DNA from 3 places in the Lysinibacillus sp. NPDC093688 genome. Region 2 is predicted to be linked to each of the others. Evidence: riboswitches for the same ligand, from Rfam matches in the RefSeq annotation. Region 2 holds a riboswitch; each other region holds the start of a gene.

Region 1 (5,630 bases), on a different contig from region 2:
CTTATCAGATCTAACGTCGGCACAGAAATCATGATGTTATAAGACGTAGAATATTTAATCGCTCCACTCTTTCCAACTACTTCTGCGATTTTTTGAAATTGTGCTGGTGTATAATGTTTGTTGATAATTCCAGGACTCACGGCAATACGTGTAAATTCACCTTCACTGTTTAACTTAGCAAATGTTTTTTCAGGAATATTATTGTTAAATGTATTTATTGTCATCGTTTCCCATCCTCCTATGAAAAAAGAAGCTAGCAATTGGCTAGCTCCTCTTCTTTATTATTGAAAGCTTTCTGGATAAAATCCTTTTGCTAATATTTGAATTGCTTCAGCTGCACGAACACCTTCAGATGCTGCTGATAGTGGTAAAACAACGAAACGTCCGTTTAATACCGCTTCTGTTTCTTTTAATGCCGGATCATTTTTCAGGAAATTAATTTTTTCTTGAGCAGTAGTTGAACCATAGTCAATTACAACGATAACTTTGGGGTTGCGCTCTACTACATCTTCTTTAGAAACTGTTGCCCAGCCAGACTTAACATCATCGAAAATATTTTTTCCACCTGCTACAGTCACAAGTTCATTCATGAAGTTTTGTGCAGCAGTGAAAACTTCTTTCTCACCACTATCAAATACAAGAACACGCAAATTATCCTTATTTTGCGGAAGCTTCGTCCGAATGTCCTCTACTTCTTTTGTCATTTGCTCAATTAATTTTTCTCCACGCTCTTCCACACGGAATATTTTAGCAATGTTTCTGATATCGGCGAAAATATCCTCTAACTTAGGATTTGTAATGCTTGAAGATGTATGTAAATAAGTATGAATGCCAAGTGCTTCTAGTTCTTCTGGAGTCCCAACACCCTTCTCACTAAATCCACTTTTCCAGCCTGCAAATAAAAAATCTGCTCCTGAATCAATCACCTGCTCCTTTGTTGGGTATTCCTCAGCTAATACCGGAACTTTTTCATACGCCGCTTGTAACGGTGGATAAATTGCATCATCTAAATACGCTGTTCCAACCATTGAATCCTCTAAGCCTAACGCTAGCATAATTTCTGTTACATGCTGATTTAAGCTAATGGCTTTTTTAGGCGCTTCCGTATAAACTTGTGTCGTACCGTTATTTTCAATCGTTACTTTCGTTGCCTCTGCTTTTGCTGGTTCTACTTGCTCACTTTGCGATGCTGAATCTTGTTTTTCCTCGTTACCACAAGCCGTTAAAATACTTACCATTAAGATTGCAAGAACAAGCCATACGCTTTTAAATGTCTTCATTTCTATTTCTCCTTTTTTCAAAAAATATTATATAGAATGAAATCTATGATCCCTTAACTAACTATAAAAATTGCTCAGATATATAATAAATATGGGGTTTTTTCGTGATAGGATGCACGCTCACTTCCGCATGTACTCCAAACACTCTTTGTAATAATGAGGGCGTTAATACATCAAATGGTGTCCCGTATGCTACGATTTCTCCGTCCTTTAAAACATAAATTTTATCACAGTAAGTTGCTGCAATATTTAAATCATGCAAGGCTGCAATGACCGTAATCGGCAAGCTCTGTATCAAATCCATGAGCTGGAGCTGATGCTGAACATCTAAATGATTCGTTGGCTCATCTAATGCCATGATCTTAGCCTGTTGTGCCAATGCTCTTGCAACAATGACTCGTTTTTTCTCACCACCGGATAATGAACTAAAGGTACGCTCACTTAAATGTAATACGCCTGCCTGCTGCATCGATTCCTCGACAATAGCAAGGTCTTCTTTTGTATCCACTTCCATAAGCCTTTTATGCGGTGTACGTCCCATTGCAACAAGTTCCTTAACCGTAAACTCAAATAGCACTGGTGTTTCCTGGCCTACAACGGCAAGTTGCTTCGCTATTACCTTTGAAGATTGGTTGTAAATATTTTCATTAAATAAAAATACTTCTCCTTCTTGAGGTTGTAGCATACGGTACATATTTTTTAATAGGGTTGATTTCCCACTACCATTAGGCCCAATAATGCCAACAAACTCGCGTTCTTGAATATGTACAGAAACATTGTTTAATATTTTCACCTGATGCACGGCAAAAGAAAGGTTTTTTGCTACATAAACCATCTAATTCTCCTCCCCGAAAGAATACATTTGCTTACGCAACATCCATATAAAGAATGGGCATCCGCATAAAGCCGTAATAATTCCAATCGGCATTTCCTCAGGCGCAATCACAATGCGAGCAATTGCATCTGCCCATATTAAAAATATCGCACCCATTAATGCACTAACTGGCAGTACAAACTTATAATTTGAACCGACAATCATGCGTACGATATGAGGAATAATTAGGCCAATAAAGCCGATTGCGCCACTTACTGCAACAAGTACACCTGTCAATAGTGAAATTAATAATATTAGTAGCAGTCGAAATTTCTCTATATTAACACCCAACGTAACAGCAGATTCTTCGCCAAGTAAAAGTAAATTCAAATGACGTGCATGGAGACGTAAAATTGCGTAAACGACAGTTAAAACGATGAATGGAATCATTATATTCATCCATTTCGCTCCAGCCAGACTTCCCATCATCCAATACATCACAGCCTTAATACCGCCCTCTTCCTTCGCCATCATCAGCATAAAATTCGTCAACGCTGACAAAACTAGTGACACGGCAATCCCTGCTAATAATAGTCGTATAACTGAAATACGCCCTTCAACCCGTGCTAAGAAGAACACGATTAGTACAGCAATCGTCGCCCCTATAAAAGCAGCGAATGATAGCGCATACATACCAAAAATCGAAAAACTACCAAGTAAAATAACAGACGTCGCCCCTACAGAAGCACCGGATGATACCCCTAAAATGTACGGGTCCGCAATTGAATTGCGAACTAAAGCTTGAATGGCTGCTCCCGAAATAGCAAGACCCGCTCCGACTATTATGGCAAGCACTACGCGTGGAGTACGAATTTGCCAAATGATGATTTCCTGCGAACGACTCCAATCCTCTGTAATAGCAAGTGGATTGAACGGGATATGCGATAAAATAATGCGCCATACAATACTAGGTGTAATTGACACAGAGCCTACCATGATCGCTAATGTCATCGATATTAGAACGACACCAGTCAATACTAATAAGAGTAGGTTGATATTTCTTGTTGTTGAATTCTTCAAAACGCTCTCCTCTCTTAAATCAAAGGGCATAAAAAAAATCCCCTTGTCTGCAAGAGGATGTCATAGTGAAAAAAGGGTGTCTCAACCCGGCCACTACAACCATCCTCGTGGTTCAATGTAAGTTTGTTGCTTTTATTGGCAGGTATCCTGGCTTAGGTTCATCATCTATACGCCTTCCCATAGCTCGCTACAGTGACATTTTGTATAGACTCCCCATTACAGTTGCGGGACAGCATCGGATTTACACCGATTTCCCTTTTAAGCAAACGATCAAAGTCATTTGCACCAACAAAAAAATATTTATTAAGTTATAAGAACAAAACTATTAAAATTCCTAGATAGCAATTCCATAATATTCTTCATTTAAATGAAATTATAAATAAATTAGCATTTAATAGACGTAAGAGAAAACTATTCTAAATGAATTATTATTAGAAAAATATAATAACTTAACTAGCATTTGATTTTACCGTTAAATGAAATTTTAGTCAATTCACTATTGTTAATATATTTCTTTTTCAAAAATAATACTTGTAATTACATGCTGTCATTGGCTCTTAAAAGCTGTTTCAAATACAGCCAACAATAAGTTTAATAGGTTTGGTTCTCTTGATATGCAATCTTCACCCGTTCAATTTGATCAAGATGGTTTCGAACGTGTTGCACTCGAAATTCCAGCAATTGCTTAAATGTGAACTGGGCCTGATCGACATACACCCCCACTCGCTTGCTTTGTTCACTAGTTAGATGGTCTAGAATAGGCTGCATACTGGAACGTAGCAATTTAAAAAGAAGCAAATGTTGTTCACGGTCCAACAAATCATAACCCAAGTTATTTGCCCAAGCCTCTTGGTCAAATGAAATCAGAAGCGGCGCATCCTCTGCCAAGACTTTTTTAAGCCTAGATGTGGACGAAATCTCGGAATCCGTTACATGTATGAGGATTTGATGAATGCTCCATTTGTCCGGTGAGGGCTTGTAACGAAGCTCCTCCTCTGTTAATCCTTCAATGGCTTCCCGAAGCATTGTGTATCCTAAAGCGTACTCCTTAATTAACTCTTCCAATTCATTTCCTCCTATTCTCAAGTATTGCTTATTAAAATACCAATAAATATATATTCTTGTTTCTGCGAAAGAATCCTTTTATTTTTTCTTCAACTAACCTGCTGCTTAGTACAATAAGTTCAACATTAAATTATCCAATACTTGTTTTTTATTGGTAACATTATTTATTGTGAAAACCAAAAGAGCCATGCTACGCTATATATGTAGCGTAGCATGGCTCTTAAAAGCTGTTTCAAATATAACCAACTTCTTTTGTTACGAGACCTGTTTACACTTTATTACAACAGTTAGAAACACAATCGCAGTCACAGGCTGAATCTGTCTAAAATGCCTTTATCAACATCATTTGATACTCCACTAAAGTACTTTGATAGACAATTTGGGATTTCTTACGTCAAAAATATTTATTTACTAAATGGTAAATACAATGCTACTGTCGTCCCTGTTCCCTCTTGACTTGTAATTTTAATTTCACCTTTATACAATTTCATAATCCTATTTGCAATGCTTAGTCCTAAACCAGAGCCTTCTGTTTTTCTAGTTCTTGCTTTATCCACCCTGTAAAATCGTTCAAAAATATTACGAAGTTCTTCCTGTGGTATCCCAATTCCATAATCTTTTACACGTATAATGGCATGTTGACGATCCTTTTCTATAAATACATCAATCTTATCATTACTATATTTCATGGCATTATCTAGAAAAATAATCATAAGCTGTTTAATTTTTAATTCCTCCGCAAATATAACAATTGGATCCTCATCATAATGTAACGATATTTCACGCCCATAAACTTGTTTCATTTGATTTAAAATTCTCTGGCATAAAGACACCAAATTTAGCTCATTCAATTCTAGAGCACTTTCATTCTCTAAGGTAGCTAAGTCTAGAAGTGTCTGTGTCATTTTTTGCATTCTGTTTGCTTCCGAAGTAATGGCATTAATTGCTTCATCGGTCATTTCTTGATTTTCTAATCCATGCCTTCTTAAAAAATCAGTATAGTTCATAATGATCGTTAAAGGTGTTTTTAATTCATGGGACGCATCAGACACAAACTGTTTTTGTTTTTCCATATGGTCTTGAAGTCTGTGAATCATTCGATTAAACGTTCTTGCCATTGTATGGAGTTCATCTTTTGTCTGATTTTGAATGGTGATGGGCTTAGGAACCCCACTCATTTCAATTTCCTCCATAGTTTTAATCATGTTTGAAATGGGCCTCATAATCATATTGGACAACCATTTGCCACCAAGCAAGGAGAAAATAGCAGCTAATAAAGTGCAGAGGCCTAGAATGGCACGAAGTATATCTTTATCAGTTTCAAAACCTAATAATCGTTCTCCAATTTCTATACTCCCGGTAATTTGATTACCTTCTTTAATTGGAACACG
Region 2 (5,630 bases):
GTAGGTTTAGCGCTGCGTTCCTTAGTAACATTGGATGGCACATTACGGGTAATTGACCCAAGATTTGATATTTTTACAGAAGCAAAAGATTTTTCATCCGCATATATGCGGGCATCCTTCCTGAAGCCATTTAAAGAACCATTGGCGGCGAAGGAACGTATACAAGAAGAATTGTCCATGCTTATTCCGACGTTGCGCAAAATGCCAAGACGAGTCGACCAACTTATTCAACGGATAGAGAGTGGGAAAATTATTTTACATCACGATGTTTTTTCGGATGAGGATAATGCTCGTTTTATTACCAATCTGTTTTCCCGTTTCGTCTTGCTCCTCGTTGGTATTACCTTTGGCATTATTTCTGTAGCTCTTTTAGCGATTTCACAATTTATTCATGACATGTATGCTGTTTACTTAAATACAGCTGCATACTTAGGCTTATTTTTATGTGCCATTCTCTTAGTACGGCTTTCTATCCAAGCACTACGTTCCATGAAGCAATAGAAGCGCCAACTCGGAGTGAAAATCAATCTTTGTTTATGGATACACATTATTTATAGGTAGGGGAAATGCTCCCTTACCTTTTTTTATTGTAAAAAAGATCCTTAGAAATATTACAAAAACATTACAAGATAGAGAGTGGGTCTAATGGTAAAGTAGCTAAAAACGTTGCTATGTAGAATAAAACGAGATTTTGTAGAATTTATTAGAATTTACATGAATATTACAAGAATGTTTCGAGTTTTACTAAACCATTAAAAAGGCGCGAAATAGTATAAAAGTTATGCTAATAGTGCTAAACTTTAAAAGGCTAATAAAATATAAGATTACATAAAAGAAATCGTTCCAATGATGACAGTAAAATTCTACGAACGAAATTGACTAGTGAAGGGAAAGAATAACGTGGGTAAGCGCAATAAATGGCGTAAGTCGATGGTGCTAGCACTAGCACTAGCTGGCGGCTTATTATTTAATACAGTACAACCAACTGAAGTACACGCAGAAGAAACATCTCAACAAATGATGGATAAAAAAGCTAAAATAGATACAGAGGTTAAAAAGCTACAAGAAGAATTAAAGAAACTACAACAAGAGATCGATGAAAAAGTAAAAGTATTTAACAAAGTACAGGCAGACATTAAAGAAGTGGATGCAAATATTGTCGATACTAAAAAACGTATTGAGCAACGTTCAGTGATTTTAAGTGACCGTATGGCTGCATACCAAGCTCAAGATAATACTGTAGGTATTTATTTAAACGCTGTTCTTGAATCAAAAAGCTTTGCAGATTTAATGGACCGTGTCGTAGCGGTAAAAACATTAATGGATGCTGACCAAGAATTAGTAGATCAACAAGAAGCAGATAAGGCTAACTTAGAGAAACAAAAAGCAACATTAGATGAAAAACAAAAAGAGCTTCAAAAGCAATTCCAAGAGCTTCAAGAGAAGGAAAGCGAAATGGAAGTTAAAAAAGCTGAAAATGAAGCAAAATCTCTTGCATTAAAGGCACAAATTGCAACGAAACAAGAAGAAGAGCGTTTAGAAGCAGAACGTAAAGCAGCAGAGGAAGAGGCAGCTCGTTTACGTGCACTTCAAGCAGCTACTCCAGTTGTACAAGCAACAAACAACAATAATAACAGTAACGATAATGATAATAGCGATGCTAGCAATAGTAGCAAAGCTAACAATGAAAAATCAGAACAAAAAGTCGTTGTTGGTTCAGGGTCAGGCACTGCATCTTCAGGTGATGCTATTTCAACTGCGAAACAATTCCTAGGTCGTAGCTATGTTTGGGGCGGTAGTAACCCATCGACAGGATTTGACTGTTCAGGTCTTGTGCAATGGTCTTACCAACAAGCAGGCGTATCTTTACCACGTACAGCATCACAACAATATTTAGCAACACAACGTATTTCAGCAAGTGAAGCACGTGTAGGTGACCTAGTATTCTTCAGCTATGGTTCGGGTATAGCGCATGTAGGTATTTACTTAGGAAACAACACGATGATTGATGCTCAAAATAAAGGTGTTGTCATTGAATCACTTGATTGGTGGAATCAATATTTAGTAGGCTTCGGTCGTATTTAAAAAGCCGTACTAAAATATAGACGATTTAAATAGCGAAAAGGTTATCTTTGTAAAAGAAATTACAAGGATAACCTTTTTTATTATTTGACGGTATTGGAGGTTATCCCGTAAAAATCAACTATTTAAAATATAGTTAAAAACCTACGAGTAAACCTAGCAGGCAAACAGATATGGTTATCCATTAATTTAGGCTCGACTACTCGATCAATAATGAGTAAAATAACTTCTGTGAAGAATAAATTTACATAAGTAGATATATTTACTACTATAGGACCAGTTACAAAAATGAAGATGGAGCCGAGAAAAGAAATAACATCACTTATTCATAGAATGATTGTCATCATTAATGCGTATTTTACTTGAATTAAAGCAAAGGCTGATAAGTGTGACACCTCTAACGAGTAAAATATGTCTTCATATAGCTAAAAGAAAGTATTCCTTGCATATTGAACCTCGTTTCTGATAATTTTGACATATACAAGTAGGGATCTTACTTTGAAATTATAATTATTTGAGACTTTTATTTTGTAGTAGCGAAGTAACGAATGATGGGAAATGAGAAAACACTTACAAGTGCATTATTTTTTTTCGTTCTGAAACAATAAAGGTAGGGATGAATCATGGAAAAAGAGATTTTGCAACTTTTTAGTAATTTAACAGAGCGTGACCGTGATATTCAATACAAATCATACGAAGAATTAATGAAAATTATGCAGGAGCCAGTTGATTGGACATATTCAGTTTGGGAACAACTTGTTCAGACTCTTACATACAAAAATGGTCATGTGCGTGCAAGTGCTGCACAATTTTTATGCGCATTGGCAGCAAAAAGTGATCCTGAAGAAAGAGTATTAGAGGACTTCTTAAAGATTTGGGCAGTAACGTATGATGAAGAAACAGTCACTGTGAGGCATACTTTACAGGCAATTTGGAAAATAGGCTTAGCAGGGCAAGTACAAAGAGATTTAGTCGTATCATATTTGGCTAAAAGGTATCAAACATGCTTAGACGAAAAACACCCGACATTAATACGCTATGATATTATAGTTTCCTTTAAAAAGCTATTCGATGCAACAAATGACCCAAAACTACTAGAGATTGCACAACGTTTAATTGAGGAAGAAGAAGATATTAAATCCAAAAAGAAATATAAGAATGCCATCCGGTAAAAGTTTTGAAATAGCTAATTTTTTTATAACGTATGAAAAAATAAAATGTTTTACTCCATGAAGCATAACAAGTATCTGCACGAGCAGGATGAATACCCGTGGGGGCAGTGAATATATCCGCGTGCATAAGGTAATACCTGCATGATTCTTATCCATCGTAATTTGTTTATTCTAAATTCCACAGCTATTTTTTCCTATCAATCTATGTTAAACTGCATTACAAGTGAATAATTCTTGCAGAATAAAGGTGCTGAACTATAGCATAATCGGGAATTCGGTGAAAAACCGAAGCTGTTTCCGCAACTGTAAGTACAGGAATTATAAAGATATACCACTGTCGAATTATCCGATGGGAAGGTTCTTTATGAACGTAGTGAACTGTGCAAGCCAGGAGACCGACCTTTGTTTGAACGTATAGATAACTCTTCGGAAGCTAGGAGGATATGCGGCAAATACATAGGCTATGTCGTATCTATGCGACAATATTTATGTTATTTTTCGTTGTTTCCTTAGGAGTGGGAACAACGTTTTTTTTATGTGCACTTATAATTCACCTAATGTAAGCCGGGTGTTAATAAGGTAAGAATTTTTCATGAAGGAAAGCGGGGACTTAGATTTGAAAAAAGATGCACGTTATTCTTGTTATCCATTTATGCGTGAAAAGGCATCGACAGTAGATTTTGAAATTCGAACAGATAGCCTAACAACGCATATTGGTGTAGCATTGGCGGCGGTGAAAAAAGAAACGGTAGAGGTAGTAGCAGATGATTTGCTAGCCATTTTGCCAATGGCATACCATGTAAATGGCTCAGTCCGAGGTAAATTAGCGGTAACCGAAGATGATTTGACTTGGCTAAGTGATCGCTATGATTTCTATGTTAGCCATGTTAAGGATGAAATACAAAACTTTGTATTACCTCAAGGAATAGAGGCGGCTACTACATTACATTTATGCCGTAGTGAGGCGAAAAAATCATATCGTGTTTTGCACAAAGTGTCTGAAGAACGCGAAGTACCAGCTATTCTCTTTGATTATTTAGGATTGCTAGCCAATGTGTTTTTTGTAATGGCTGTCTATATGAATCAGCATGCTGGTATTGCTGAAATACCGTTTATTAGTAAGTCATACCCGATGAAAAAGAAAAAGGAGAATCAATGAAATGAAGAAAATGTTTAAGCTGCAATGGCTTTCTGTGTTGATGCTGGCACTCGTATTAGTTGGCTGTGGCACGAAAGAAGATACAAATGAAGGAACTGTTTCTAAGGAAGCTCAACAAGTTGAGAAAACTAGCTATAAAGTTAAGGATGACCGTGGCGTAGAAGTAGCGTTTAATGCAGTACCTAAAACTATTGTTTCATTACAACCTAGTAATACAGAAATTTTATTTGCTCTAGGCGTAGGCGATAAAATCGTTGGTGCAACAGAATTTGATACGTATCCAGAAGAAGCACAAAAAATTGAGCGCGTCTCTAATTCTACAACATTCAATAGTGAGCGTATTTTAGCCCTAAAGCCAGATGTCGTTATTGCCTATACAACTGGAGGCAAAGATGAAGAAAATTTAAATGCATTAAAAGGCCTTGAGGATGCGGGTATTAAAGTGTTTGCCATTCAATCAGCTAAATCATTTGATGATGTTTATGGGGATATCGAACAAGTCGCAACGGTTATGGGAATTGAAGATAAAGGCGAAAAGTTAAATGAAGATATTAAAGCTAAAATTGCAGATGTCCAAGCGAAAGTTAAAGATGTGAAAAAACCCAAAAATGTCTACTTAGAAATTAGTCCAAAGCCAGATATCTATACAGCTGGTTCTGGTACATTCCAACAAGAGATTTTAAATGCTGCAAATGTTAACAACGTTTTTGCTGACCTTAAAAGCTGGGCACCGGTATCTGAGGAAGATGTCATTGCGAAAAATCCAGAAGTCATTTTAACAACAGTAAGCTATGTGAAAAACTCAGCGGAAGAAATTCTTTCTCGTGATGGATGGAATTCAATCACGGCCATTCAAAATAAAGCGGTTTATTCTATAGATACTGATATTTCAAATCGCCCAGGTCCGCGTATTGGCGAAGCTGTTGAGTTAATCGCAAAAGCAGTATACCCTGAGTTATTTAAATAATTATTATTGAAAAATAGTATTTTCGAGCTGTCCTTTATCAAGGGCAGCTTTTTTGATGGGTAAGAAGGAGACCTACTCTGGGAGGAAAAGTGATCGGGAAAGGTGGATAACTGCTCCGCTGGAAGGAAAAGTGATCGGGTAAAGTGGATAACTGCTCCGCTGGAAGGAAAAGTGATCGGGTAAAGTGGATAACTGCTCCACCTGGGAGGAAAAGTGATCGGGAAAGGTGGATAACTGGTCCGTTTGGAAG
Region 3 (5,630 bases), on a different contig from region 2:
TACTCATTACTTATAAGTGCATTATGTATCTATTTATTACAACGTCCTCTAACAAAAAATAAAAAATATTTAATTTTCCATTTGCAATTTACAGCGCTAGCTTATATTAGTGCTGGCGCAGCGGGACGGGGTGATTTCTTTAGTAACATTTTTAATTCGTTAGCAATTTTTATTAGCTTAGTAAATTGTTTTTTCTATTGCATTCATTTATTAAGAATAGTGAGCGATTCTGTGCAAAAAAAACTGCGCACTATCTTTTTTGTGATGGGCGGTTTATTAGTTACTATTAATGTATTACGAATTACTATTGAAGATTTCATAACGGTGCAGATCATATTCGAAATTTTAGTCTATTCAATTTTATCATGTTTATTAATGATTAATATTATTCTAGCAATTAAAAGTAATATGAAGTACTATGCAAAACCACTTTTCTTCATATTCTTTTTAGGAATAGGGCCTATAGTGATATTTTATGGTATTCCAATACTTTTCAACTATACACCGATTTTGCCAGCTGATGTGACTGCTTTATTTTTAATGATTGTACCGATTTGTCTAATTTATATGGAATTGACGGAATCTTACGTAAATTTGCAATATGCACTTGATCGAATGTTTGAACATTTAAAGTTATCAATTCCATTCAGTTTAATAGTATCTTTTATTTTAATATTATTTCAAGAAGCACGCACTATATATCTATTTAGCCTCTATTTTTTGATTATTTTTATTGCTATGATTTTTATTCTGTCATGTAAAGAATGGTTGGAAATAAAAAACGCTCGTTATATGGCAACATTAAAGGATTATAATTTTTCAGATTTTTATCACTTTATAAAAAAATCTACACAATATTCTAATTTTGAAAATCTTGTAGATTGTATAAAAAAAGAGTTGAGCCGAATGTTAAAGTTAAATCATGTTGAAATTGTGGAGGATGATATAAGGGGTCGTTTACATTATATCGATGAGGAGAATTATAGTACAATTTGTCCCAACTTAATCTATAAAAGTAAGGAAAATTACATTTTAGTACTACATGAAACACCTGATTCGAAGTTATTAGCAGTCGTAGACACTCGTTTTAATAAAATACCATTCGAATCCATAAAAATGCTTGAATTGTTTTTATATTATGTACAAAGTATTCTCGACAATTCACTTAAAATGGATAATCTTGCTGCCCAATTGGCAAAACTCGATATTTTACATTCGCAACGCTGGTATAGCAAGCTATGGATATCATCAACGGAACGAGAGCGTATTCGTTTATCAATAGAGATTCATGATACGATTTTACAGGATTTAATTCGTATGAGTCGAAATATTGAAGAAGCGATAGTGACGGTTAAAGATATGCAAGAAAAAGAGACATTTTCACATTTACGTAATGAAATACTTGATATTATGGATACTACTCGTGATATTTGCGAGAATTTATACCCACCTTTAATTGAAAGATTGGGTCTTTATAAGTCATTAAATGAATTAATAGGAAAATACAAAATCCGTTTTAACTTTATAATCAGAGATAATATTGAGGTAATTGAGGATTTATCATTACAGCAAGCTACTACTATCTATCGTATAATTCAAGAGCTACTATCGAATGCTAATAAGCATTCACAGGCGCATATCGTTCATATTAACCTTACATCAAAAGCTCAAAGACTTATTATTGAATATATTGATGATGGTATAGGTCTAGATATGAATGATCAGTTAAACGAAATCAAAAGTATTGGGCTAATGGGGATACAAGCGCGGATTAATTATTACCAAGGTACATTTGAAATCACCCCTAATCACCCATCTGGTGTAGTAATCAAAATATCTATGAAAATAGGTGAGGATCTTGAAAATAATGGTGTTGGATGATCATATTGCAATTGGTGAAGGAACTAAGGCCATATTAAAAGCCGAGCTAAATTGTCATGCAGATGTGTTTACGGATCCATATCTTGCCCTTCAACAGTTAACCAAAGCACCTTATGACGTTTATTTAGTTGATTTTAATTTGCCAGATACGGATGGTTTGGAATTTATAGAAAAAATAATCAATATTCATCCAGAAGCAATTGCAATTATTTACACTGGCTATAACATCGAAAGATATATTACCGATTTGTTAGAAAAAGGGGTTTGTGGATTTGTTAGTAAATCGGATAGTAGAAAACAATTGATTGACACTATCAATTATGCATTAGAAGAAAAAATTATCATGCCACTTTCTTTAATTAAACAACTTAATTCGAATTTTTCTAAAACAGAAAAATCAACTAGGTTGACCGAAAGAGAACAAAAAATTTTAGATTTAGTAAAAGACGGATTACCAAATAAAACAATTGCAATGGAACTTAGCTTAAGCCAACGAACGATTGAAAAAAATCTTACTAGTATTTTCTCTAAACTAAATGTTGAAACTCGTGCTGAAGCTGCGATTAAATGGATAAAGCAAATTTCATAAGTTATGACCTCTGCGACAATAAGTCAAAGGATTTTTCTCGAATATGTACATATAGATAAAACTTTCATTTGAGTTTCTGAGATCATTTTTGCAGTATTTTATTTAAAAGGGTTTGTTTATCAAACATTAAAACAATCCTTAATGCGTTTTTTTTGTTGGAAAAAGAAATAATTTGTGCGATGTATTACTTATTTGAAACGAGAACTAATACTCATGGATCTATCATGATTTTGGACACGCTATCGGGTGTTTATGGTGATTTGTTGAAAATTTCCAATGCTAATTGTTTCTATTAATCCACTTAATTATTATTGAAGCTATTAGAAAAACACTTATTTTAGGGATTCGAAATCTTAATACTAATCTAAATGAACTATTAGTATTAACTACTAATGCAGTGATTACGTTGATATTTTGTGTTAAAGTTTTTAAATATGAATTATTAAGCATAGCCGTTCACTTTAAAAACCAATGAAGCTTAAAGATTTGAAATATTGACACATTAAACACTTTGTCGTAAATTTAAAATAATTGCATAAAAGCATTAGGTGCCCATTGCGGGAGAATAGGGAATAAAGTGAAAAGCTTTAGCGGTCCCACCACTGTAAAAGGGAGTTTCATAGAGAATGCCACTAGCATCGTTCTGGGAAGGTTCTATGAAATGTTGAAATTGAGCCAGGAGACCTGCCTATCTGCTTCGTATTATATAGACGATGGAAAAGTCTGTAGTTTATTTGTTATGGAATAAACTACAGGCTTTTTATTTTTTTCTTTAAATCATTCTTCGAGTAACAAGGGCAAAAAAGAAAGGGGAAATTTTCATGCAATTATTACAACAAACGATTCAAAACATTCAAAGCGCTGACCACAAAATGATGGAGGAAGCAAGGGAACGCATAGATGCACTTTGCAAGCCACCTAGTAGCTTAGGGAGGTTGGAGGCTCTAGCTGTGCAACTATCCGGTATAACAGGTGAACTATTTCCTACGATTGAAAATAAAGCAATTATTGTCTGTGCAGCAGATCATGGTGTTTGTGATGAAGGGGTAACATCAAATCCGCAAAATGTGACGGTCTTTCAAACGTTAAATTTCCCTAGAGGAGGAACGGGTGTCTGTGCTATCGCAAAAATCACAGATGCAAAAGTTGTCACAGTAGACGTTGGCGTAAAAGAGGATATTCCGCATGATGCTGGTGTCATCATTAAAAAGATTAAATATGGTACGGACAATATGGCAAAAGGTCCTGCTATGTCAAGGGAAGAAGCCATCCAATCAATTGAAGTAGGAATTGAAGTAGCTACGGAAGAAATCAAAAATGGGATCAATGTACTTGGGACAGGTGAAATGGGCATTGGTAATACAACACCGAGTGCTGCTATATTATCGGTTCTTCGTGATTGTCATCCGAATGAAGTGACAGGCTTCGGTGCAGGTGTTGGACCAGGGGGGATATTACATAAAGTAGAGGTCATTCACAATGCTATTGCATTAAACAAACCAAATCGTCATGATGCTATAGATATTCTTGCAAAAGTCGGAGGGTTAGAAATAGGTGCAATGGCTGGGGTGATACTTGCTGCTGCTGCACATCGCAAACCTGTTGTTATTGATGGTTTTATCTCTACTATTGCTGCTCTTATTGCATACGAGCTCGAACCTAATGTAAAAGACTATATTATTCCTTCTCATGCCTCTGAAGAACCAGGCGCAAAAATCGCCGCTGAAATGCTAGGAATTGAACCGATGCTACAAATGAATATGCGATTAGGAGAGGGGTCTGGTGCAGCTTTAGCCTTTCCTATTTTGGATGCAGCAAGCTCTATGATGAAAAACATGGCTACATTAGAGGAAGCTATGTTACTGTTGAAAAAGTAATTTTTAGATACAGCTCAATGTTTACATTCGGTGCCTATTATTGCTGTCATGGATGCACTCTGCAAAGTAGTATGATAGTGGTGAAAAATGGTTATTTATAATGAGTGGATAAGACATATAGGGATAGAAGAGTAACAACAGGTATAAGATTAAAAACAAGCTCAAATAATGTTATTTGGGCTTGTTTTTATACAACGGTGTAAGGAAAGAAAGCTATGCTCGATTCAACTTCCGTAACGGTAAACGCCATTTTTTTATATATGAAAGTATTCTTAGTATGATAATCACACCAAATAATATATATATAAAGATATCGCCTGAAAATAGTTGAAGTCCGATAATAAGCCCGGCTAGTGCTGCCCAAACACCATAGATTTCATCACGGAGGACTAATGGTTGTCGTCTAGCTAATAAATCGCGGACAATTCCACCACCTGACCCTGTTAAAACAGCAGCTACAATAACTGCGCTAATAGGCATGTCGAGCTTCACAGCATAAAGAGCACCTTGAATCGCAAATGCCGATAATCCAATAGCGTCAGTGAAATTGCCCCAGCGATGCCAATGCTTAATAAGTCGATGTGGAAATAAGAAAAATAGCGTAATCGCTGCAATGGCAATTTGGAACATCATATCCTGTCCCCACAGTGTAGTTACGGGTAAACCTATTAGTAGATTTCGTATAGCTCCACCACCGAAAGCAGTTACGATACCGAGTATATAGACACCGAATAAATCGTATTCTTCCTCCATTGCAATTATTGCCCCGGAAATAGCAAAGGCAATTGTTCCAATGATACTAAAAACCTCCCAAGCCAACCCTTTCACCCCTTATATGAATAAATCATTTCTTGTTGTAGATTACATACTAGAAAGCATCGACTTACGATTTCGAATTATCAGATATCAAATATCTTATTATAGCAGAATTAAATAGAAGTAGTTTGTAATTTAACTTAGCACCTAAATGCAATTAGAAACGCAAGCAATTTTTGCAGGCAAGCTCACAGAGGTGGTAGGAATGAAGTGCTTTTTTCTTTATAGAACATATGTTTATATTGTATATTGTGAATAATCGAAAGATAAAGGGGTGGCGGGTAATGACGAAATGGAAGAAAGATTGTTTTATTATAGAACTCAAGTTACTAATAGATATATGGCAAAAGGATATCCTATTAAAACGTTTTGAAATTGCCCGTACACTCTATAACACAACTTTGTCTTATGCAATAAAACAATATACTTTAATGCAAAAATCCAAACACTATCGAAATCAATTACGT

The links. Region 2 has a riboswitch for cobalamin ahead of ACQKN2_RS04580 (hypothetical protein). Riboswitches for the same ligand answer to the same signal wherever they lie in the genome.
Region 1: linked by a shared signal. The riboswitch ahead of ACQKN2_RS05285 (FecCD family ABC transporter permease) and the one ahead of ACQKN2_RS04580 (hypothetical protein) in region 2 are both predicted to bind cobalamin.
Region 3: linked by a shared signal. The riboswitch ahead of cobT (nicotinate-nucleotide--dimethylbenzimidazole phosphoribosyltransferase) and the one ahead of ACQKN2_RS04580 (hypothetical protein) in region 2 are both predicted to bind cobalamin.

What each region holds. Positions count from the first base shown of each region.
Region 1 is NZ_JBNNUX010000004.1:78,449-84,078, reverse strand. Features, by position in the region: gene ACQKN2_RS05300 (precorrin-3B methylase) at 1-224, opposite strand, end outside; gene ACQKN2_RS05295 (ABC transporter substrate-binding protein) at 282-1,280, opposite strand; gene ACQKN2_RS05290 (ABC transporter ATP-binding protein) at 1,342-2,115, opposite strand; gene ACQKN2_RS05285 (FecCD family ABC transporter permease) at 2,116-3,105, opposite strand; cobalamin riboswitch at 3,295-3,479, opposite strand; gene ACQKN2_RS05280 (DinB family protein) at 3,766-4,239, opposite strand; gene ACQKN2_RS05275 (sensor histidine kinase) at 4,644-5,630, opposite strand, start outside.
Region 2 is NZ_JBNNUX010000003.1:170,711-176,340, forward strand. Features, by position in the region: gene ACQKN2_RS04565 (ABC1 kinase family protein) at 1-501, shown strand, start outside; gene ACQKN2_RS04570 (NlpC/P60 family protein) at 883-2,085, shown strand; gene ACQKN2_RS04575 (hypothetical protein) at 2,706-3,254, shown strand; cobalamin riboswitch at 3,483-3,672, shown strand; gene ACQKN2_RS04580 (hypothetical protein) at 3,871-4,413, shown strand; gene ACQKN2_RS04585 (ABC transporter substrate-binding protein) at 4,415-5,380, shown strand.
Region 3 is NZ_JBNNUX010000032.1:43,684-49,313, forward strand. Features, by position in the region: gene ACQKN2_RS19965 (ATP-binding protein) at 1-1,881, shown strand, start outside; gene ACQKN2_RS19970 (response regulator) at 1,868-2,470, shown strand; cobalamin riboswitch at 3,000-3,176, shown strand; gene cobT (nicotinate-nucleotide--dimethylbenzimidazole phosphoribosyltransferase) at 3,292-4,347, shown strand; gene ACQKN2_RS19980 (trimeric intracellular cation channel family protein) at 4,561-5,166, opposite strand; partial or broken gene ACQKN2_RS19985 (hypothetical protein) at 5,448-5,630, shown strand, end outside.